3 regions of the Pantoea phytostimulans genome follow, and region 3 is predicted to be linked to each of the others. Evidence: predicted binding sites of a transcription regulator. Region 3 holds the regulator's gene; each other region holds the start of a gene.

Region 1 (7,652 bases), 980 kb from region 3:
GCGCAGACGAGGGCCGGCCCATTGAATTCAGCACCTTGTCGGCTGGACTGCGCGATCTGGAACCGTTGGCAGAATGGATTTTGATCGAAGGCGCGGGCGGTTGGTATACGCCGCTGTCAGAACGCGATACTTACGCCGATTGGGTAACGTCGGAACAGTTACCGGTGATTTTAGTCGTCGGTGTGAAACTGGGCTGTATCAACCACGCAATGCTGACAGCCGATGCCATTCAGGCGCGCGGACTGCGTCTGGCGGGCTGGATCGCCAACACCGTCGTACCGCCAGGAAAACGCCATCAGGAATACCTTGCCACCCTAAAACAGCGCTTACCGGCACCGTGCCTCGGTGAAATTCCCTATCTCACCGACATCGCTCAACACGCTGATTGCGGCGCTTATTTGACCCTGCCTGAGTAAATTACGCTACCGTCAGCCATTTGTTGACGGTACTGTCATCCAGTTGGGCGACTTTTCCTTGCGCCACATTGCGTCCGCGATGCAGCAGGAAAAAGTAATCGGCTACACGTCGAATCAGTGACACGCGCTGCTCCAGCAGCAATATGGTCATGCCATAATCCAGATTGAGGCGGCGAATCAAATTGCCCATTTCCTCTTCGAGCCAAGGCGACATACCGTCGCTGGGTTCGTCCAGAATCAAAAGCTTAGGCTGTAAAACCAGTGCGCGCGCCAGCGCAAGCTGCTGTTGCTGATCGATGGGAAGATCGCCGCTGCGCTGTTGGCGTAAGGAATAGAGTGCCGGAAAGAGGTCGAAAACCATTTCCGGAATGGCGCGATGGCGATCCGTCTGCGCCGCACCAGCCAACAGGCCAATCAATAAATTATCTTCAACACTCATCTGCGTAAAAATATGGCGACCTTGCGGCACGTAACCGATCCCTCTGCGCGCACGCTGTTCAGCCGGCTGTAGCAGAAGATTCTCCGGCGGCGCGCCATTCTCCTGCCAAAATATTGAGCCGCTATTGATCGGCAGCTTACCCATGATGCAGTTAACTAACGTGGTTTTGCCCATGCCGGGACGACCCAAAACACCGGTGCAGGTGCCGGGCGGCAGATCGAGATCCACATCCCACAAGATGTGATTTTGACCGTAAAACTGATTCACCGAACGTAAACTCAGCATCTGACACACTCCTTCCAGATAATTAGCCTGAATGCTTCCGCTCTTTGTCGTCTGGCAAACAAGTCATCAACGATGGCGTTAACGCCATTGCCGCACAGTGCGCCGGTTGGCGCTGTGATACGTACTGGAATGAGTACTGCAATTACCAGGCCAAATTCCTAAAAAAGCCTAATTTAGCGTACTGGACGGGAAAAAGCGCAGCAAAATATGAGCAATGCTTAACAATTGCTCGGGGTGATAAAAGGCATGCACATTAACGGTGCGGAATGCTTAACGTTGCTGGTGCATCTGTACATTTAGAAGGCATAGAGTCTGATTAAGAATGGCCCTTGGCCCGCGCTTCGGATGCATAATTTTTACGCTAAGGCTCCAAAAGCATAGTTAATACATGAGGGAAAGTGGTGAAATTAAATCGAAAAAAAAATATTTTTAGCAGGGAACTAATGCGGGAAAAAATTATACACAGCCTATGGCGATTGGGCTGCCCTCAGTTATCCACCATTCCTGTGGATAACCTTGTGCATTAGCTCATGAAAACAGGTTAGAAGCGAGGAAATACGCGGCTTGCTTACATTGTGATGAGAAACTGGGCTTTTCTGCATAAACAATATAAATCAATGAATTAGTAAAAAACAAGCCTAAGGATTATCTGCCAGTTAATCAAACTGTAATTTTATGACGCTCTATTGACAAATGTTAAAATCAAGCTCTGCTTGGGGATAACCTTGCGCAACAAGAATTAACGTTGCGGGCTATCAATCTTGTTAATACGGCGCAGCGGGGTTCTCCATAACTGTGCATCATTACTGTTTTTATATCCAGTATTTATTTCTGGCAAAATCACCATAGCAGAGTAAAATGATTGCCTGCCCGCCGACTTCTTCAGCAGGAACCGCATTCATGAGTAAAGCCTTTAAATTGAACTCCGCTTTCAAACCTTCTGGCGATCAGCCCGAAGCGATTCGCCGTCTGGAAGAGGGGCTTGAGGATGGATTGGCCCATCAAACGCTGTTAGGCGTAACCGGCTCGGGGAAAACGTTCACCGTGGCCAACGTCATTGCCGATCTCAATCGTCCCACCATGGTGCTGGCACCTAACAAAACGCTGGCGGCGCAGCTGTATGGTGAAATGAAAGAGTTTTTCCCCGATAACGCCGTGGAATTCTTCGTCTCTTATTACGATTATTATCAGCCAGAAGCTTATGTTCCCAGCTCCGATACCTTTATTGAAAAGGACGCCTCGGTAAACGAACACATTGAGCAGATGCGTCTCTCCGCGACCAAAGCGCTGTTGGAACGCCGCGATGTCATTGTGGTGGCTTCGGTGTCAGCCATTTATGGTTTGGGCGATCCTGATCTCTATTTAAAAATGATGCTGCATCTGACGCGCGGCATGATCATCGATCAGCGCAGCATTTTGCGTCGCCTGTCAGAGCTGCAATATGCGCGTAACGATCAGGCTTTCCAGCGCGGTACGTTCCGCGTGCGCGGCGAAGTGATCGACATCTTCCCGGCAGAGTCGGATGATATTGCGTTGCGTGTTGAGCTGTTTGATGAAGAGGTAGAGCGGCTGTCACTGTTTGATCCGCTGACCGGCCAAGTGGAATCGGTGATCCCGCGCTTCACGATTTACCCTAAAACGCACTACGTCACCCCACGCGAGCGCATTGTGCAGGCGATGGAAGAGATCAAAGTCGAGCTGGCCGATCGTCGGAAAAATTTGCTGGAAAACAACAAACTGTTGGAAGAGCAGCGCATTACGCAGCGTACTCAATTTGATCTCGAGATGATGGGTGAACTGGGTTATTGCTCTGGTATCGAAAACTACTCGCGCTATCTTTCGGGACGCGGGCCAGGCGAAGCGCCACCGACCTTATTTGATTACTTACCGGCAGATGGCCTGCTGGTGGTGGATGAATCGCACGTTACCATTCCGCAAATTGGCGGTATGTATAAAGGCGACCGGGCGCGTAAAGAGACGTTAGTGGAATACGGTTTCCGTCTGCCGTCGGCGCTGGATAACCGCCCAATGAAGTTTGAAGAGTTTGAGTCGCTGGCGCCCCAGACGATTTATGTTTCGGCGACGCCGGGTAAATATGAGCTGGAAAAATCGGGCACTGAAGTGATCGATCAGTTGGTGCGTCCCACCGGGTTACTGGATCCGATCCTCGAAGTACGTCCCGTTGGGACACAGGTTGACGATTTGTTATCAGAAATCCGTCAGCGCGTGGCAGTCAAAGAGCGTGTGCTGGTGACGGTGTTAACCAAACGCATGGCGGAAGATCTCACCGAATACCTCGAAGAGCACGGTGAAAGGGTGCGTTATCTCCACTCGGACATCGATACGGTTGAACGTATGGAGATCATCCGTGATTTGCGTCTGGGCGAGTTTGATGTGCTGGTCGGTATCAACCTGCTTCGTGAAGGCCTGGATATGCCAGAAGTGTCGCTGGTGGCGATTCTGGACGCCGATAAAGAGGGGTTCCTGCGTTCTGAACGCTCGCTGATTCAGACTATAGGACGTGCGGCGCGTAACATTAACGGCAAAGCAATTCTCTACGGCGATAAAATCACGCCATCAATGGCGCGGGCTATTGAGGAAACCGAGCGCCGCCGCGAGAAGCAGCGACTGTACAACGAGGAAAATGGCATTGTGCCGCAGGGCCTGAATAAGAAGATTACCGATATTCTGGAACTGGGTAACAACGTGGCGAAAGTGCGCGGCAAAGGTAAGTCGACCCGCAAAGGCGCCGCTGATGCCGAAGCTGATTACCTGTCATTGACGCCACAGGCGTTGCAGAAAAAGATTCATGAACTGGAAGGGCAGATGCAGCAGCATGCGCAGAACCTGGAGTTCGAACAGGCAGCCAACGTGCGCGATCAGCTGCATGAACTGCGCACGCTGTTTATTGCGGCATCGTAGCTCAGTTAAATCCCTGAATCGCGTGTTCCAACGCGACGCGTAGCAGCTGGCGGTCGTGACGATATTTAATGTCGGCGGCTTCCAGCGGTTCACGCACGATCAACCGATTTTCGACGTTGCTGATATCTGCGGCTGGGCTCACCACAATGGCATCGATTACTCGCTTGCCAATATAGCGCTCCATCATTTCTAACTTATCAGCGACGGTCAGATTAGCGGCTGCGGGGCTAAGTTCTCGTCCCAGGTTGCCGATAAACACCATGGTGGCTGGCGTGCGGCGCAACGCCTGTGCCATCTCATCCATTAACAAAATGGGCATCAGACTGGTATAGAAACTGCCGGGACCAATCAGGATCAGATCAGCTTCAGCAATGGCTTCCAACGCTTCACGCGTGGGTTGCACGTTGGGATGCAGCATCATCTCTTGCGGCGGTTGCTTCATCTCATCAATATCGGTTTCGCCGTAAACCATGTTGCCTTCGCTATCGAGCGCCACCAAATCAACCGGCTGCTCGGACATCGGAATGAGAAACGCATCAACCTTTAATAAATTGCGAATGATATTGATGGCTTCTAACGGGCGAACGCTAAGGTGATCCAGCGCTCTCAACATCAGATTACCTAAATTGTGTCCCGCCAGTTCACCATTGCCAGAAAAGCGATATTCAAACATGGCTGAAGCGACACTGGGTTCAGCAATGAGCTGGTTTAAACAGTTGCGCATGTCGCCCCATGCAATGCCGCCTTCTGAGCGACGAATACGTCCGGTTGATCCGCCGTTATCGGTGGTGGTGACAATGCCGGTCAGGCGAGAACCGAGCGGTGACAGCGCTGACATCACGCGTCCCAATCCATGTCCGCCGCCTAAAGCCACGACGCGATCGAGATCGGCCAGTGTTCGATTCATACTTCTCCTTAAAACGCGCCCAGATTATGGCTCTTTTAAGCGCAAGTCCGGGCAGGGATGACATACAGCAAATTCTGCGGCGTATTTTAACGTATCCTGCTGCGAAAATGCGGTGAAAATTCGCTATATCATCAAATATATAGCGAAAACAGCCGGTGGAATCGTGTGAAATTTCGCGCTACCATCATACTAACCGCGTTGATCATAAGGTCAACGTACACTCTAGCCTGAGTGCCTAAGTCGCAAGATAGGGGATTCAGGCCGTAGCCTTCGCGCTGCCAGGGTGCAGAAAGAAATGACTGCATCTCCCGAATTTGGAAAGGTGTCCAGGTGTCACAATTTACTGATGCATTTGAGCGCAAGTTTTACTACTTGCGCTTATCGGTCACGGATGTGTGTAACTTCCGTTGTACCTATTGTCTGCCGGACGGCTACAAACCGCACGGCATCCGCAACAAAAGTTTTCTCTCGCTGGATGAAATTCGCCGCGTCACGCGTGCGTTTGCTGCTGCAGGCACTGAAAAAGTGCGTCTGACAGGCGGCGAGCCCTCGCTGCGCCGTGATTTCACGGACATCATTGCTGCAGTGCGTGAAAACGCCTCAATACGCCATATTGCGGTTACCACCAATGGTTATCGCCTGGCGCGCGACGTCAAACAGTGGCGCGACGCCGGTTTGACCGCGCTCAACGTCAGCGTCGACAGCCTGGATGCCCGCCAGTTTCATGCTATTACCGGCCAGGATAAGTTTCATCAGGTCATGGCAGGCATTGATGCCGCCTTTGACGCTGGCTTTCAGCAGGTCAAAGTCAACAGCGTGCTGATGCGCGATATCAACAGTCATAATCTGATGACCTTCCTGGAATGGATTCGTACCCGTCCAATTCAACTGCGTTTCATCGAACTGATGGAAACGGGCGAAGGCGGCGCGCTTTTCCGCCAGCAACACGTTTCCGGCGAAGTGATTCGCGATCAGTTGATCGCGCAGGGTTGGCAGCGCCGCTTAAGCGGGCGCAGCGATGGCCCGGCGCAGGTGTTTTATCACCCTGATTACGTCGGTGAGATCGGTTTGATCATGCCTTATTCCAAAGATTTTTGTGCCAGCTGCAACCGTCTGCGCGTCTCTGCACAGGGAAATCTGCATCTTTGCTTGTTCGGCGACGGCGGCCTTCCGCTGCGAGATTTGCTCGCTTCGGATGATCAGCAACAGGAACTGCAGGCGCGCATCGCCAGCAGTCTGGGTAAGAAAAAACAGACACATTTTCTGCATCAGGGCAATACGGGTATTACGCAGAACCTGTCCTACATTGGCGGATAATTAAGGAGCAATCATGGGTAAACCAACCAGCGAATTCCAACCGGTGCAAATTGCGCTGCTCACCGTTTCGGACAGCCGCGAAGCCAGTAATGATACGTCCGGTGATTATCTGCGTGAAGCTGCCCGCGAAGCCGGACACAGCGTGATTGACCACGCCATCGTCCCCGACAATCTCTACCGCATTCGCGCCATCGTCTCACGCTGGATTGCCAGTGAAGATATTCAGGTGGTGATTATCAATGGCGGCACCGGTTTCAATCTAAAGAACAGCACGCCAGAAGCGCTGCTGCCGCTGTTTGACCGTGAAATCAGTGGATTCGGTGAGTTGTTCCGCATGATTTCCTATGAAGAAATTGGCAGTTCTACGCTGCAATCAAGGGCTGTTGCTGGCCTGGCGAATCAAACGCTGATTTTTGCCGTGCCTGGCTCAACCAATGCTTGCCGCAGCGCGTGGGAACGCATTATTGCCGATCAGCTGGATGCGCGTACGCGTCCGTGTAATTTCGTTTCACATTTGAAGAAACTGTAAGCATGTCACAACTCACACACATAAACGCCGCAGGCGAAGCGCACATGGTGGATGTCTCAGCCAAAGCGGAAACAGTGCGCGAAGCACAGGCTGAAGCGCTGGTGCTGATGAAGCCCGAAACGCTGCAAATGATTGTTGAAGGCAGCCACCACAAAGGTGATGTTTTTGCTACTGCACGCATTGCGGGCATTCAGGCCGCTAAGCGTACCTGGGAGCTGATACCGCTTTGCCATCCGCTGATGCTGAGCAAGGTTGAAGTCAATTTGGTTGCAGAGCCAGAATTCAATCGCGTGCGCATAACCTCGCTGTGCCGTTTGAGCGGTAAAACCGGCGTTGAGATGGAAGCGTTGACCGCTGCTTCGGTGGCGGCGCTGACCATTTACGACATGTGCAAAGCGGTGCAGAAGGATATCGTTATCGATCAACTGCGCTTACTGAGCAAAAGCGGCGGCAAATCGGGTGATTTTCAGGCAGGTGAAGCATGATCAAAGTGCTGTTTTTTGCCCAAGTGCGCGAATTAATCGGCACCAGCGAACTTGAGATAACAACCGACTATCCTGATGTCGCAGCATTACGCAGCGCGCTGACAGAACAGGGCGACCGCTGGGCGCTGGCGTTAGAGTCCGGCAAGCTGCTGGCTGCGGTCAATCAAACCCTGGTGCCAATGACGCATCCGCTGCGTGCGGGCGATGAAGTGGCCTTCTTTCCACCGGTAACGGGAGGATAGATGGAAACGCAAATTCGTGTTGGCCATGCGCCTTTTGACATGGCTGAAGAGTATCGCTGGCTGGCGGCACGTCACGAAGATGGCGCGGTAGTGACGTTCACCGGCAAAGT
Region 2 (7,652 bases), 1.0 Mb from region 3:
CCAATCACGCTGAGCCAGCGGAACAGGTGCGCGCAGTGGCGCTGAACACGTTTGGCGAAAAGAACGTCAAATGGCAGGTTAATCCTTCCATGGCATCCGAAGATTTTGCCTGCATGATGGAAGCGTGTCCGGGTGCCTATTTCTGGCTAGGTGTGGATGGCGAAACGCCGTCGGCACCTTTGCACAACGCCCGTTATGATTTTAACGATGCGCTGATTCCGCTGGGCGTTGAATTTTGGCAGAACCTGGTTGAACAGGCGCTGCCAAAAGCCTGATTTAATAACCCGCGTCGCTAAGGCGCTGTAATCCCGCGTCCAGCGAGTCACTTTGTCCGCTGGCACGTAAACAGCAGGCGATCTGCAAACGCAGCGCTTCTGGCACCGGTCGCTGTTTCGCCAACACCGCGTCAATCCAACGCGCCGTCACGGCAGCTGTTTTATCGCCTGGCAGTTCCAACGTGACTTCTGGCTGACGTTCAACCCACACCTCTGCTTCCGTTTCTGCGCCGTGAATGTAGCTGATTGCCGGACAGCGCTGTGGATTGGCATAAACCTCACCTTCAGTGCCGTTCAGTAAAAGGCCTGGCGCATCAATGTCACTGAAGAATTTGCCCACGCGCGGCACATATTCTGGGTGCGACACGCTGGAAAGACGCAGCGCCTCACGCTCACCAAACGGGGTGGCCAATTTGGCCAGCGTATGCGCGCTGTTACGCACGCCCATGCGCCAGCGCAGCGACAGCTGTTTTGCCATGGGCGGGCAAAGGTTGTCGATGGTAATAAACACCAACTCGCCGTTATCCAGTTTTTCCTGCGCCTGCTGCTGTGTGGTCGCAGGTTGTACACCAAGTTCAGCAAAAACCGCTTCGCTGGTTACGCGCGTGGCATCTTCACTCACGCCATGCACCAGCACCGGAAAACCGAGCTGGTTGAGCAGCCGCGCCAGCAAAGGTGTCAGGTTGCCTTGACGACGTGCACCGTTGTAGCTGGGAATGACAATCGGCATAGGACGATCAACGGGTGCACGCAGCGTCATCATTTGCGTTTGCATCGCTTGATAAAAGCCGCGCATTTCGTCTTCGCCTTCGCCTTTAATACGCAGCGCAATTAAAATGCCGCCCAGCTCCAGATCGGGAACATCGCCCGCCAGCATTGCACTGTAAAGCGCCACTGCGGTATCGAAGTCGATGTCACGCGCGTGATTCTTTCCACGCCCAATCTCTTTAATAATCTTATTCAGTTCCATCACTCGCTTCCGTTAAAGTGCGCGGCCATTTAGCGCCGCGTGGGACGTTTTTTACGCACGGTTTGCGTGGGTGTGCTTATTATTTTTGCAGGTTCGGGCGCTGCTGGCTGCTCAATCGGAAACACCGGTAACGCCGCCAGCAAGCGGCTGCCGTATGCTTTGCTCAACAAACGGCGGTCATAAATGACAATTTCGCCATAACATTGATGGCTGCGAATCAGGCGTCCGACCTGCTGAATCAGCGTAAATGAAGCGCTGGGTAAACTCTGCACCTCAAACGGATAGCGTTTCAGGCTTTTTAGCCATTCACCTTCGGTTAAAATTACCGGACTGTCCACCGGGGGAAAAGCAATTTTATGGATATGCACCTGACTTAGCAGGTCGCCTTTTAAATCCAGCCCTTCGGCAAACGACTGCAAGCCAATCAGGATACTGGTTTCGCCCTTTTCCACTCGCTTGCGGTGCAGCTCCACTAATCGACTGCGCGGTTGATCGCCCTGCACCAGCATCGACAGACGCAAATCGGGCAAACAGGCGACAAATTGCTGCATGGCGCGACCGCTGGCAAATAACACCAGCACCCCTTTGTGTTTCTCTTCGTGCATTTGCTGACGGAAAAATCCCGCCATCTCAGCAATGTGCTCTGCTTCGTTAGCCATGACGGGCTCGTAACGCATCTGCGGAATCACCAGCTTGCCTTGATCGATATGATTGAACGGCGAGTCGAGCGCCACAAAGCGATCGCCAGCCTTCTCATTCAGACCAGACATCTCCTGCAAGCGATTAAAACTGTTCAACGAACGCAGCGTGGCGGATGTCACCACCACATGCGGTATTTTCCGCCACAGCATTTTTTCCAGCTGATCGCTGACGCGAATGCCGGCGCAGTGAAACAGCAAATGTGCCTGACCCTCACGCAGTTCTCGGGTGATCCATTTTGATACCGGCGCGCCAGAGGCTTTTTCCAACGCCGCCAGTCGCCATAATTTGCTCACCGACTCAAACCAGCCAAACTGACGATTGAGCTGCAACAGGCTGCGGTGCAACCGCACCAGATCCACTTTGCCCGTTTGCTCGCTTAGCGCGTTGATCAGCCCTTCTGTTAAGCCTCGCAGCGCATCACTGAGCTTAAACAGGCGCGCACAGAGTTCGAGGATTTCCTGCGGCAATTCGCCCAGCACAAAACGGAATTCGCCGGGCTGATTATGCGTAGGCAGCAGCGGATTGAGTGCGTTACTCATAATCGTGAGCAGCTCACGTAGCTCATCGCAGTGCGCTTTAAGCCGTTCAGGATTCGTCAGTGGCGGCGGCGATTTAGGCCGCATCTGAGTCATGATGCTGTCCACCAGCTTCACGAAAAGGTCGAGCTGCAAGCTGCTCCAACCGGGTGTGATATCAGCGCTCATTTCCAGCGCATCGCGCGCCACTTCGGGCAGATGATGCCCTTCATCAAGCACCAGCATCAGCTGTTTAGCAGGCGGCAACACCGATTCGTTTTCCATTGCCGCCATCACCAACGCATGGTTTGCCACCACCACATCCACCTGCTCAATTTCACGGCGGGCGACAAAAAACGGGCATTCGCGATACCAGCGGCAATGCGCGCCCAGACAGCTGGCTTTATCGGTAGAAAGCCGCTGCCATAAGCTGTCGCTGATGTTGTCTTCACTGTGATCGCGCAAACCATCCCACTGATAACGATCCAGCGACTTCTGCAAGCGTCCGCATTGGGTTTGTTCTTCTTTAGTGCTGCTGATCGCTTCGTCATCCAGATAAAGCAGCAGATCGCCCTGCTGCTCGTCATCCGCTGCCAGTGCGGCCAAATTGCGCGGGCAAACATAGCGACCACGACCAAAAGCAGCGGTAAAGGTGAGATCGGGAATGATTTTTTTAAGCAGCGGCAGATCCTTGGTGAAGATCTGATCCTGCAACGCCACGTTGGCGGTGCTGATCACCAACCGCTTCTCTTCAGCACGGCTCACCGCAATGCCGGGAATGAGATAAGAAAGGGTTTTGCCGACGCCGGTTGGCGCTTCGACCGCCAGATGACGGCCATCGTCACCGGCCAGGCATTTCGCCACTTCGGCGATCATCTGCCGCTGCGGCGGGCGCGGAATAAAGTCAGGCACCTGTTGCTGCAGCGCTTTATACCACTGCGCTATCTGGCTTTTTATTGCTGCTGTCAGGGCCATTGTTTCATTACCACCAGGAACGCTCTACTACAGGAAATTGCCTGTATTTTTACACAGTGTCTGGACGGCGTCAGCTTTCGCTGTGATTTTTTCGCGTCATGTTCAGAATTTCATGCGTTGTGATGTTCACTCTTTCACGGCTGCACAGCGTAAAAAATAAAATATTATGGCCAATTGTCGCGGCAGATCAGATTGATTATCACGCCGACTTTTGCTGTAGTCGATGCCTGCTTTGCCCTGCGATATCAGCGGCATGACTTCGCCGCAGATAAACACTATTTTTTTGAGATGCTGTGCGATCTGCCCGGCCTCGGTGATCTGGAAAAACAGAATGCATGAAATGAACCTTGTCTTTCCCGCTCGCGTACTGCGTGGTGCAGGCGTGTTAAATCAGCTTGGCGGCCTGTGCGCCAGCCTGGGGCAGCGAGCCGTGCTGATTGGTGGTCATCAAGCTTTGCGAGCAGTTGAAACGCCGGTACGTGAACAGTTGCAGGCCGCTGGCGTAACGCTGCTGGCGCAAGAGTGGTTCGGCGGAGAAACCTCGCTAACGCACATTGATCGCTTAGCCGCATTGGCAACGGAATTAGCAGCAGAGGTGATTATCGGTGTGGGTGGCGGTAAGTCGCTGGATACCTGCAAAGCGGTGGCGGCGCAAATCGGGCTGCCGCTGGTGACAATTCCCACTATCGCCGCAACCTGTTCAGCGGTCACGCCGTTAGCGATTCGCTATGACGACAACGGCAATTTTTTCGATATCTTTCCCTTACCACAAGCGCCTGCTGCGGTGTTAATCGACAGTGAGTTACTGGCAAAAGCGCCGGCGCGCTGGTTAGCTGCTGGATTGGGCGACACGCTGGCAAAATGGTATGAGTTTCGGGCGGTCAGCCAACGCCATCCCGCCCGTGATGGCAATGCGCGCTCTTCACTGGCACACAGCAAAATCTGTTACGACGTCATTGCAGAGCAAGGCCCGAATGCCTATCAGGCCGTGTTAAATGGCGAAAGTAGCGCGGCGTTAGATCAGGTTTTGGATGCGATTTTTACCTGGGCAGGCTTAACGTCGCTGATGAGTAATGGCTCGCATGCCGCTGCGGCCCATGCGATTTATGAAGGTTTTACCTTCTGTGATAAAACCCGTGAGTTTGGTCATGGGCTGCTGGTTGGTTTCGGTAATCTCTGCCTGCTGGCGCTGGAAAATCGCCCCGACGCGGAACTGCTGAATGAGATGCGGCTCGCACGCGATTGCGGCGTCCCGCTGACGTTACAAGCCATTGCCTCACTGGACGACACCGAACGGGCATTAATAATCAAAGAATCGGTACACGCACCAGACATGGCCATGATGGCGGAACCGGTGAATGAAGCGCGTCTGCTGGCCGCTATTCAGCGAGTAGAGACGTTAGCAGAGCAGGTTTAATCTTGTACTTTATGCCCGGCTTACTGCGGTAAATCGGGCATAACGCGTTTTGCTGGCCGTAACGGTTACCCCGCTTTACAACATCGTTCGGTGACAAGCTGTGTAACACACTAATCGCGCTAAACTTTTTTTAACACTTTAAACATCACCGTTGTGGCATCCAATATTCCCGCTGTTGATTCTGCATAAAACGGAATCGACCCAGCAATCTGCCAACCAAGCGAAAGGTAGAGATCGCTGGCAACATCACCGCTGCGCGTATCCAGCACCAGTAATACTTTATCTTGCTCGCGGGCACGCTGCTCAGCCTGTTGCATTAATTGACGCGCAATGCCCTGACGCCGAGCCTGCGGCCGCACCAGCAGTTTACTGATTTCAGCACGATGGCGGCTGTTCGGCATGCTGCTGTAATTCACCATCACGGTGCCTGCCACCACGCCATGCTGACGCGCGACCAGCAGCTCACACTCGCCGCTGGCGAGGCTACGTATTTTATTCTGCCAAAACTGCGTTATGACTTCCCGATCGTCGGCATTCACAAAACCAATGCTGGCCCCCTCAACCACGCACGCCTGTAGAACATCACATAACTGCGGCAAAACCTGTTGCGCCTGCCTCGCATTAAGCGGCTCATAATTGATCATGGTTTGCACACCACCAGTAAATAGCGCGCACCTTCTGTCAGATGTGCAGCGAAAGAGGATTTTCCTGTTAAGTGAAAACGTAAACTGTCACCCGCTTTCATCGTCCACTGCTGCGAATCCATGCTGACAGTGAGTTCGCCTTCACGTAGCCAGATATGTTGCTCCATGCCGTGCAGTGGCGGCGCGTCATAATCGATACGCGCGCCGGGACGTAACTTGCCCTCAACCAATTCGCATCTAAAATGAGTGGCAGGGGGTGAAACGTTACGGCGGTGAAACCCGCTGGTTTCATCTTGCCAGACCGGCTGCTGGTCACGCGTAAGCAGTAAGTCTACGCCCTCTTCTACTTCGCTTAACAAGCGTGACATGGTTAATCCATAAGCCACGCAGAGGCGATTAAGGAGCGCGGCTGTTGGGCTGGTCTCGCTGCGTTCAATACGCGATAATGAAGCGCGACTGATTCCGGTTGCGATTGAAAGTTCATCCAGCGACCAGCCGCGTTGCAGTCGAAGCTCTGCAAGACGCGCAGCTAAGCGTTGTTCGGTATCTTGAATCTGCATGATTATGTCTCACTTTTGGGAAATTATTCTCATAAGTGAGAATACAAACAAAATAAGCCCGCCGGCAAGTTGTACAGGCAAAAAAGTATTGTACAACTTAGCTTGCCTGGTTATGGTGTTTCGACTCAGGTCAGCATGAAGAGGAAAGTATGACCTTATACAGTATCGGTGATGTGGCCGAACGCTGTGGGATAAACCCGGTAACTTTGCGCGCATGGCAAAGACGCTACGGCTTATTAAAGCCACAACGCTCTGAAGGTGGACATCGCCAGTTCGACGACGTCGATGTTAATCGCATTGAAGAGATCAAACGCTGGATAGAAAGTGGCGTGCCGGTTGGGAAAGTCAAAGCGTTGCTGGAAGGCGGTGACGTTGATGCGCATGATGGCTGGACCGCCCTACAAGACGAATTGATTAGCGTTTTACGTCACGTTCGCCCCTCTAAATTACGCAATAAAATCGCGACAATTGGTCGTGAACATCCCGTTGATGCCCTTATCGATCATGTTTTCATGCCGGTAAGACAGAAGCTCGGACTGGATCAAAACACGGCGCGCACCATGTGCAGTCTGCTTGATGGCATATTGATCGATTACGTGGCTTTCTGCCTCACGGCAAGCCGCAAGAAAGCCGGTAAAGATGCATTGATTATTGGCTGGGGCACTGATGATCGTACCCGGATTTGGCTGGAAGGCTGGCGTCTTTCGCAACATGGCTGGCGTATCGATGTCTTGGCTGAACCACTTGATCTGCCGCGCCCAGAGTTGTTTCCAGGCATGAATATGTTTGTCTGGACCGGTAAAAAGCTGACGCGTCGCCAGCAGGAACAGATGGAACACTGGAAAGAGCAAGGTTATACCGTTCATCTGCACGAAACGCCTTGATAACAAAAACGCACGCTGGGCACTTTGCCTCCTGCCTCGCGCGCGCTATTATCCCCCGCTCCACGTCATCCACTCAGGTTTCTTCATGAACTGGCAAAAAATCTTCTTCGCAACTCTGTTTTTCATCATGGCTGTTGGCGGCACGGGCGGCATGATGCTGGTGGGTTATAGCCTTATCGTTCATTCAAACTAAACCAACGCTGCAAGCGCTCAAACAGGCGATCGCTGACAATCGCTAACAGCGCCACCAGCAAGGCTCCCTGAATAACGTAGGCGGTATTAAAGCCGCTCAAACCGATAATCACCGGCGAACCCAGGCTTTTTGCGCCCACGGTTGAGGCAATCGCGGCGGTACCTATATTAATGATCACCGAGGTACGAATACCGGCGATGATCACTGGCGCAGCCAGCGCTAACTCAACCTGCCATAAACGCTGCCATGCGTTCATGCCGACGCCTCGCGCAATTTCGCGACTGCTGGCGGGTACGCTATCAATACCCGCTAACGTGCCCTGCAAAATGGGCAACAGCCCATATAACAGCAACGCGACGATCGCAGGCCAGGCGCCGAATCCCATTACCGGCACCGCAATGGCTAATACCGCCACCGGTGGAACAGTTTGTCCAGCGGCAACAATTGTCTCAATCAAGGGACGAAAAGCGCGCCCGCTGCGACGCGTCACCGCTACCCCACTTCCCACGCCGATCAC
Region 3 (7,652 bases):
ATTCAACGGATTGGATGTTTTTGTATCAGATTAGCGTTGTTATTGTTCAAGTTAGTGCAAAAAGAACGGTGCAAGACCAGCCATTCCTTAAATACTTTTGAACATTAATACTTAACTCAGTGAGATGCAAAGCGAAATGGCGGAAAAATCCTCAACCTGTTGAAATAGGTTGGATCTATTTAAGCGAGGCTTCCGCACTTAACCGAAATTTTGACGCGTAGAAAGTGACGTAAATGCCTGTTTTTCACGCCCGGTGCAACGCCTGCGTGAACAAAATTTGTGTGATAAAATAACATCACTTATTTAGCGGAGAATTTTCATGTCGACGATGACGTCAGAGCAAATTATGTCCCAGGCGGAAAAACTGTGCCTGCAGCGCGGTGTTCGTCTGACTACGCAGCGTGCAGAAGTATTACGTTTGATGGCTGAGCTGCCAGGTTCAATCAGCGCCTACGATTTGCTGGATCAGCTACGCGTAAGTGAGCCGCAGGCTAAACCTCCTACCGTATATCGCGCGTTGGATTTTTTGCTTGAGCAGGGTTTTATTCATCGTGTTGAATCCAACAACAGCTACGTGATGTGCCACCATTTTGATGCACCTGCGCATACGTCTGTGATGCTGGTATGCGATCGCTGTGCGGCGGTTATTGAAAAACATGCACAGGGCGTAGAAAACATCATTGGTTCGCTGGCCACGGATGCACATTTCGCTCTACGTCATAGCGTCATTGAGGCGCACGGTTTATGTGAGAAATGCGTTGCGGTTGAAGCTTGTACACACCATGAAAGCTGTGAACACGATCATCAGGTTGACGTGAAAAAGCGTGGGAAGAAGGGATAGTTGGCACATCCTTGTGCCTGTCCGGTATGAGCGTACCGGTGGGTAGGAGCATCGTCCTTAAACTGTCTTAATTACCAGCGATAATCTTTGTTATGGCCTTCCCAGTCTGTGACTTCTTTCTCCGCCTCATCCTTAGCGTAGCCATAACGTTCCTGGATTTTACCAACAAGCTGATCGCGTTTACCTTCAACAACTTGCATATCGTCGTCTGTCAGCTTGCCCCATTTTTCTTTGATTTTGCCTTTGAACTGCTTCCAGTTACCACTCGCTTCGTCGTGATTCATAGCAGACCTCCGGTCATCCTTCAGGTTTCAACTTATATCTCGCCATGCAAGATAATATCGATATAAAGCGCTACTCATGTGCGCTATTGAAAGTTAATTATAGTAGAGGATTTTAGATCTGCTGGAACATTACAGAATATTCTGTAGAGCGCGGTTCTGTACCACGCCCTATTTTAAGCGGTAAACCAGCTGTTGTTTTGCCAGTGACGCCGCCATATCCACCATAACGACAGGCCGCGCAAGGCAAGAAACACCATGACTGCCAGCCATAAAGCGTGGTTACCCAACCACGGTAAAGTCAGTAAGGTAATGAAATAGCCTAACGCCGCAATCGCCATACTGTTACGCATTTCACGACCCCGCGTTGCACCAATGAACATTCCGTCTAGCAAATAACACCAAACGCCGACTATCGGCATAATGATTTGCCAGATTAGATAGCGATCTGCCATTTGCCGTAGTGCGTCGATTGAAGTGAGCATAGAAACGATATACGTGCCAAACAGGATGTAAATCAATGAGAAGAAAAGTGCGACCAGGAAAGCTTGCCGACAGGCGGCGCGCCAGACACGCAGCAATTTAGTGCCATCTTTAGCACCATGCGCTTCGCCTGCAAAGGCTTCTACGGCGTAGGCGAATCCGTCAAGCGCATAAGCGGTGAATGTGATGAACATCAGCAATACCGCATTGACTGCGACGACATTGGGCCCGATACGGGCACCTAACAGGGTCAGCGAGGCAAAACAGAGTTGCAGCATGAGCGAACGCAGCATGATATCGCGGTTAAGTCGTAACAGTCGGCGCATATCTCCGCGCCAACTCTGTTTGAGCAACGCCATATTGATACCCCGCAGTTTCAACACGCGCCATACCATGGCTAATCCCACCGCCAGGGTGACATATTCTGCCAATGCGGTTGCGGTTGCCGCCCCAGCGACCCCCCAATGCAAATCAAGCACCAGCCACAGGTCGAGCAAAATATTGACCAGATTGCCCACTACCAGCAGGATCACCGGCGCTCGCGCATATTGCACACCCAGCAACCAGCCCAGGATCACCAGATTCGCCAGCATCGCGGGGGCGCTAAGCCAGCGAATATGGATAAACAGCGTTGCCTGCTCCAGCACTTGCGGATTACCGCCAATCATATGCGTGGCAAGCTGGCTGACAGGGTCGCGTAAGAAAATGAAAATTACGCCGGCGACAAGCGCCATCATCAATGGCTGAGTCAGGGCACGAGCCAGCGCAGCTTTATCATTCGCACCGAATGCTTGTGCCGTTAAACCGGTGGTGCTCATACGCAGGAAAAGCAGCAGCATAAACAGGAAGCTAGTGATAGTGGTGCCTACAGCGACGCCGCCGAGGTAAACAGGACTATCAAGGTGCCCAATAACAGCGGTATCGACCAATCCCAGCAGCGGGACGGTGATATTAGAAAGGATCATCGGCAGCGCAAGCCGCCAAAGATTTTTATCAGTTGCAGTCAAAAAACGCATTCGCAAATCCGTGCTCAGCGCCGCTGCATCAGCAGGTAAGACAGCAGCGGCTAAATTTGGGCAGACAGAATAGCATCAGACTGGCGAACAAAAGCGACTATAGGAAGATTACAGCCACTCGCCGTTGCGAACGACGCCAACAGCCAGACCCTCAATGGTCAGCGACTGGGCACGCGTATCGACCACAATCGGTTCAAAGTCGTTATTTTCTGGCAGAAGATGAACAATTGAACCCTGTTTTTTCCAGCGCTTAACGGTGACTTCATCATCAATACGCGCGACAACCACTTGTCCGTTACGCACATCTTGCGTTTTGTGCACCGCCAACAAATCACCGTCCATGATGCCGATATCTTTCATCGACATACCGCTTACGCGCAGCAGGAAATCAGCGGAAGGCTTAAACAGACCGGGATCAACTTTGTAATGCGTTTCAATGTGTTCTTGCGCCAGCAGCGGTTCACCTGCGGCCACGCGGCCAATCAGCGGTAAACCTTCCGAGGCTTCTTCTTCCATTAACAGACGAATACCCCGAGAAGCGCCAGAAACAATCTCAATAACGCCTTTACGCGCTAATGCTTTGAGATGCTCTTCTGCCGCATTGGGTGAACGGAATCCCAGCTGTGCGGCAATTTCTGCACGCGTTGGCGGCATGCCTGTTTGATTGATGTGATCGCGAATCAGGTCATAGACCTGCTGCTGCCTGCTGGTTAACGCTTTCATCCCGCCCCCTGGTTGTTTATACAGTCGCTGTGAGTATATACAGGTATTGGTGAAATGGAAACCAAAAGTCAGGCAATAATCAGCCGTTTGACGGGTTCTGGAAAGCCTATCGCAAATGCGACCAAAGCAAAGCGATCCAGACGAAAACGGCCAGTAAGATACTCAGCAAGACGGCGGCTGAACCCATATCTTTTGCACGCCCGGCAAGGGGATGGTGCTCCTGCCCGATGCGGTCAACAACAGATTCAATCGCACTATTGAGGATTTCAACGATGACCACGAGCACGACGGCCCCAATCATTAATACGCGAGAAACGGTGTCCACATCCAGCCAACACGCTACCGCAATGGCGATTAACGCGGCGATAGCTTCCTGGCGGAACGCCGCTTCGTATTGCCATGCAGCACGAAGACCTTGCCACGAATAACCGGCAGCCTTCACAATTCTAATAAGACCGGTGGCATTATTTGCCATATTATGGGAACCCTTTCAACGGATTGACGTCAATGTCTGGGCTGCCAGCTAATGGCACCACCACAGATCTTCGCTGCGCTTTCTGGTATGCTTGCGGCGCTTTGCTAACAAGAGGCTTCATGTTGTCTATGTCAGGTTGGCGTAAACTTTATTATAAATTACTGAATTTACCACTCTCGTTTTTGGTAAAGAGTAAGGCTATTCCGGCCGATCCCGTTTCTGAACATGGTCTGGATCCTACCCGGCCCATTATGTATGTTCTGCCGTACGATTCGAAGGCCGACTTACTGACATTACGCGCGCAGTGCATTAAGCACGATCTGCCCGATCCCCTCTCTCCACTCGAGATTGATGGCTCGCTGCTTCCACGCCACGTTTTTATCCACGATGGCCCGCGCGTATTTCCCTATTTTGTGCCCAGCGTTGAGTCGGTGAAAATCTTCCATGATTACCTCGACTTGCATCGCAACAATCCGGCACTCGACATTCAAATGCTGCCGGTAACGGTGATGTTTGGTCGGGCACCGGGGCGCGAAGTTCAGGGTGAAGATACGCCGCATCTGCGCGTTTTAAATGGTGTACAGAAATTCTTTGCGGTGATTTGGCACGGGCGCGACAGCTTTGTGCGTTTCTCACCCACCGTTTCGCTGCGCCGCATGGCGACTGAACACGGTACAGATCAATCCATCGCTCAGAAGTTAGCGCGTGTTGCGCGTATTCACTTTGCACGTCAGCGTCTGGCCGCGATCGGCCCCCGTTTGCCGGCTCGTCAGGATCTCTTTAATCGGTTACTGCAATCGAAAGCGATTGAGAAAGCCGTTGAAGATGAGGCACGCAGCAAAAAAATCTCTCATGAAAAAGCGCAGCAAAATGCGGTTGAGATGATGGAAGAGATTGCAGCCAACTTCTCTTATGAGGCGATTCGCGTTACCGACCGCGTAATGGGCTGGTTGTGGAGCCGTCTTTATCAGGGCATTAACGTCAACGGCGGCGAGCGCGTACGTCAGTTAGCACAAGATGGTCACGAAATTGTTTATGTGCCTTGCCATCGCAGCCACATGGATTATTTGCTGCTCTCTTACGTGCTTTACCATCAAGGATTAGTGCCGCCTCACATCGCAGCGGGTATTAACCTCAACTTCTGGCCTGCTGGACCGATTTTCCGTCGTTTGGGCGCCTTCTTTATTCGTCGTACTTTCAAAGGCAATAAGCTTTACTCCACCGTATTCCGCGAATATCTGGGTGAACTGTTTACCCGCGGATATTCCGTTGAGTACTTTGTCGAAGGTGGACGCTCTCGCACCGGTCGCTTACTTGATCCCAAAACCGGTACGCTGGCAATGACGCTTCAGGCGATGCTGCGTGGGGGTAATCGTCCGATTACGTTAGTGCCCATTTACATCGGTTATGAACACGTGATGGAAGTCGGCACCTACGCTAAAGAGTTACGTGGCGCAGCCAAAGAGAAAGAAGGCTTTATGCAGATGGTGCGCGGCTTGCGTAAGCTGCGCAACCTGGGCCAGGGCTACGTCAACTTTGGCGAACCGCTGCCGCTGGTTAATTATCTCAACAAGCGAGTGCCAGAATGGCGTGATGCAATCGATCCTATTGAGCCACAACGCCCAAGCTGGCTAACGCCAACGGTGAATGACATCGCCGCGCGGTTGATGGTGAGGATTAATGAAGCAGGCGCTGCCAATGCCATGAACCTGTGCGTGACAGCCCTGCTCGCTTCGCGTCAGCGCTCACTCACGCGTGAACAATTGATTGAGCAGCTCGAATGCTATACCCAGCTACTGCGTAACGTGCCTTACTCACCCAACTCAACCGTGCCGGATCTTACCGCCGAAGCGCTGCTTGATCATGCAATGGGCATGAACAAGTTTGAAAGTGAGAAAGACAGCATTGGCGATATCATCATTCTGCCGCGTGAGCAGGCGGTTTTGATGACGTACTATCGCAACAATATTCATCACATGCTGGTGATGCCGTCGCTGATTGCCGCTATCGTGCAGCAGCATCCGAATTTGAGCGAAGCTGAGTTGTTGCGTCAGGTTAGCCTGATTTACCCCATGCTGAAGAGTGAACTTTTCCTGCGCTGGCAAACCGATGAGTTGCCGCAGCTGCTGTCCAATTTCTGTGAAGAACTGGCGCGTCAGGGCCTGATCACTATCGAAAATGGTCAGTTACGTTTTACTGCCGCACGCTACCGTACTCTGCAACTGCTGGCGGCCGGTATTCGCGAAACGTTGCAACGGTATGCCATTACTTTCTCGATTCTAAGCGCTAAGCCTGCGATTAACCGCGGCACGCTGGAAAAAGAGAGCCGCACGTTAGCGCAGCGCCTTTCAGTTCTGCACGGCATCAATGCGCCGGAGTTCTTCGACAAAGCGGTCTTTACCTCACTGGTGCTGACGCTACGCCACGAAGGCTATATCAGCGACAGCGGTGATGCAGACGTGTTACAGACGCAGGCAACCTGGCTTATTTTGGCCGACCTGGTTACCAGCGATGTACGCCTGACGATTGAGAGCGCAGTGGCGCACGAATAAGCGTTTGGTCATATTGATGTCAAAAAAAGGCGACCTCTTTAAACAGGTCGCCTTTTTATTGAGTGCCAAGAATGCGTTAGAAAATATGGCTGAACGGCGCCGTATTCATCAGCACACCGATAAACAGCACCAACCCAACATAGTTATTGTTGAGGAAGGCCTGAAAACAGGGCTGACGCTCGCGCTGGGCAATCAGTCGCTGTTGATGCACAAACAGCGCAGCAGCCAATAATAAAGACCAGTAAAACGCGCCATTTAATTGCAGTAATAAACCTACCCACGCCATCAGTATTAGCGTTGCCAACTGCAGTAACCCAATGATCAGTTTGTCAAAACGACCAAACAGAATCGCTGTCGACTTCACGCCAATCTTCAGATCATCATCGCGATCAACCATGGCATATTGCGTGTCATAAGCCACCGTCCAGCAAATATTAGCGATGAATACCAGCCAGCAAACAAAAGGTAAGGACTCACTAACTGCGGCCCACGCCATTGGAATAGCCCAGCCGAATGCCGCCCCCAGCACCACCTGCGGCAAATGGGTATAACGCTTCATAAAAGGATAAACCCAAGCCAGCGCCAGCCCCACGACGGAGAGCAGAATAGTCATCAGGTTCATGGTCAGCACCAGTACGAATGCCACTAATGCCAACCCAACAAACAAATATTTTGCCTCTTTTGAACTCACCGCACCGCTGGGTAACGGGCGATTTTGCGTGCGCTGGACGTGACCATCCACCTTGCGATCGGCATAGTCGTTAATGACGCATCCTGCAGCACGCATCACGATAACGCCCAAAACAAACACCACCAGTACGGAAATGGGTGGCACCGCCATGTTAGCCAGCCACAATGCCCACAGCGTAGGCCACATCAACAACAAGGTGCCAATCGGTTTATCGATACGCATCAGGCGGCTGTATGCCTGCAACTTACTCATTTGTAATGTCTTTTGCACAATGCAATTCCTTAACCCCGATCGCGATAGAGCGGCGAAGCGGGCAAAAACAGTTCAGTCAGCAGCAGTGGTTTACCTGACAAGCGCAGGCGAGAGCGACGGCCCCATAAATCATCGACCTTTCCCGGCTCGATAAAATCACGGCTCAACGTTGAAGAGGAGAAAAGATAGCGGCCAAGCGGGCGTGTGCCTAACTGCTGCAACATTGCCTCCAGGCCATTCAAGGTACTTTCCGGCACCACCGTTCGCCCGGCCAGCCAGGGTTCGTCGTCACCGAAAAGAATAATTTCACGCAACCAATAGCGTTCATCGTTTGGTAG

The links. Region 3 encodes LexA, which represses DNA repair genes until DNA is damaged. Its sites were predicted from a motif close to TNCTGTATGTACATACAGNA; they were not measured.
Region 1: a site for LexA is predicted at 1,945-1,964, ahead of uvrB (excinuclease ABC subunit UvrB). Genes of this name have one in related genera too.
Region 2: a site for LexA is predicted at 3,477-3,496, ahead of dinG (ATP-dependent DNA helicase DinG). Genes of this name have one in related genera too.

What each region holds. Positions count from the first base shown of each region.
Region 1 is NZ_CP173698.1:381,670-389,321, forward strand. It holds gene bioD (dethiobiotin synthase) at 1-416, shown strand, start outside; gene ACF2G4_RS01850 (ABC transporter ATP-binding protein) at 418-1,140, opposite strand; gene uvrB (excinuclease ABC subunit UvrB) at 2,041-4,062, shown strand; gene yvcK (uridine diphosphate-N-acetylglucosamine-binding protein YvcK) at 4,064-4,969, opposite strand; molybdenum cofactor riboswitch at 5,176-5,310, shown strand; gene moaA (GTP 3',8-cyclase MoaA) at 5,300-6,286, shown strand; gene moaB (molybdenum cofactor biosynthesis protein B) at 6,300-6,815, shown strand; gene moaC (cyclic pyranopterin monophosphate synthase MoaC) at 6,818-7,300, shown strand; gene moaD (molybdopterin synthase sulfur carrier subunit) at 7,297-7,542, shown strand; gene moaE (molybdopterin synthase catalytic subunit MoaE) at 7,543-7,652, shown strand, end outside.
Region 2 is NZ_CP173698.1:429,309-436,960, reverse strand. It holds gene ACF2G4_RS02080 (M20 aminoacylase family protein) at 1-275, shown strand, start outside; gene ybiB (DNA-binding protein YbiB) at 277-1,245, opposite strand; gene dinG (ATP-dependent DNA helicase DinG) at 1,275-3,437, opposite strand; gene ACF2G4_RS02065 (iron-containing alcohol dehydrogenase family protein) at 3,769-4,854, shown strand; gene ACF2G4_RS02060 (GNAT family N-acetyltransferase) at 4,974-5,498, opposite strand; gene ACF2G4_RS02055 (XRE family transcriptional regulator) at 5,495-6,058, opposite strand; gene ACF2G4_RS02050 (MerR family transcriptional regulator) at 6,208-6,942, shown strand; gene ACF2G4_RS02045 (ABC transporter permease) at 7,116-7,652, opposite strand, start outside.
Region 3 is NZ_CP173698.1:3,391,051-3,398,702, reverse strand. It holds gene zur (zinc uptake transcriptional repressor Zur) at 320-841, shown strand; gene ACF2G4_RS15880 (CsbD family protein) at 913-1,125, opposite strand; gene dinF (MATE family efflux transporter DinF) at 1,299-2,621, opposite strand; gene lexA (transcriptional repressor LexA) at 2,730-3,344, opposite strand; gene ACF2G4_RS15865 (diacylglycerol kinase) at 3,451-3,819, opposite strand; gene plsB (glycerol-3-phosphate 1-O-acyltransferase PlsB) at 3,948-6,371, shown strand; gene ubiA (4-hydroxybenzoate octaprenyltransferase) at 6,448-7,314, opposite strand; gene ubiC (chorismate lyase) at 7,344-7,652, opposite strand, start outside.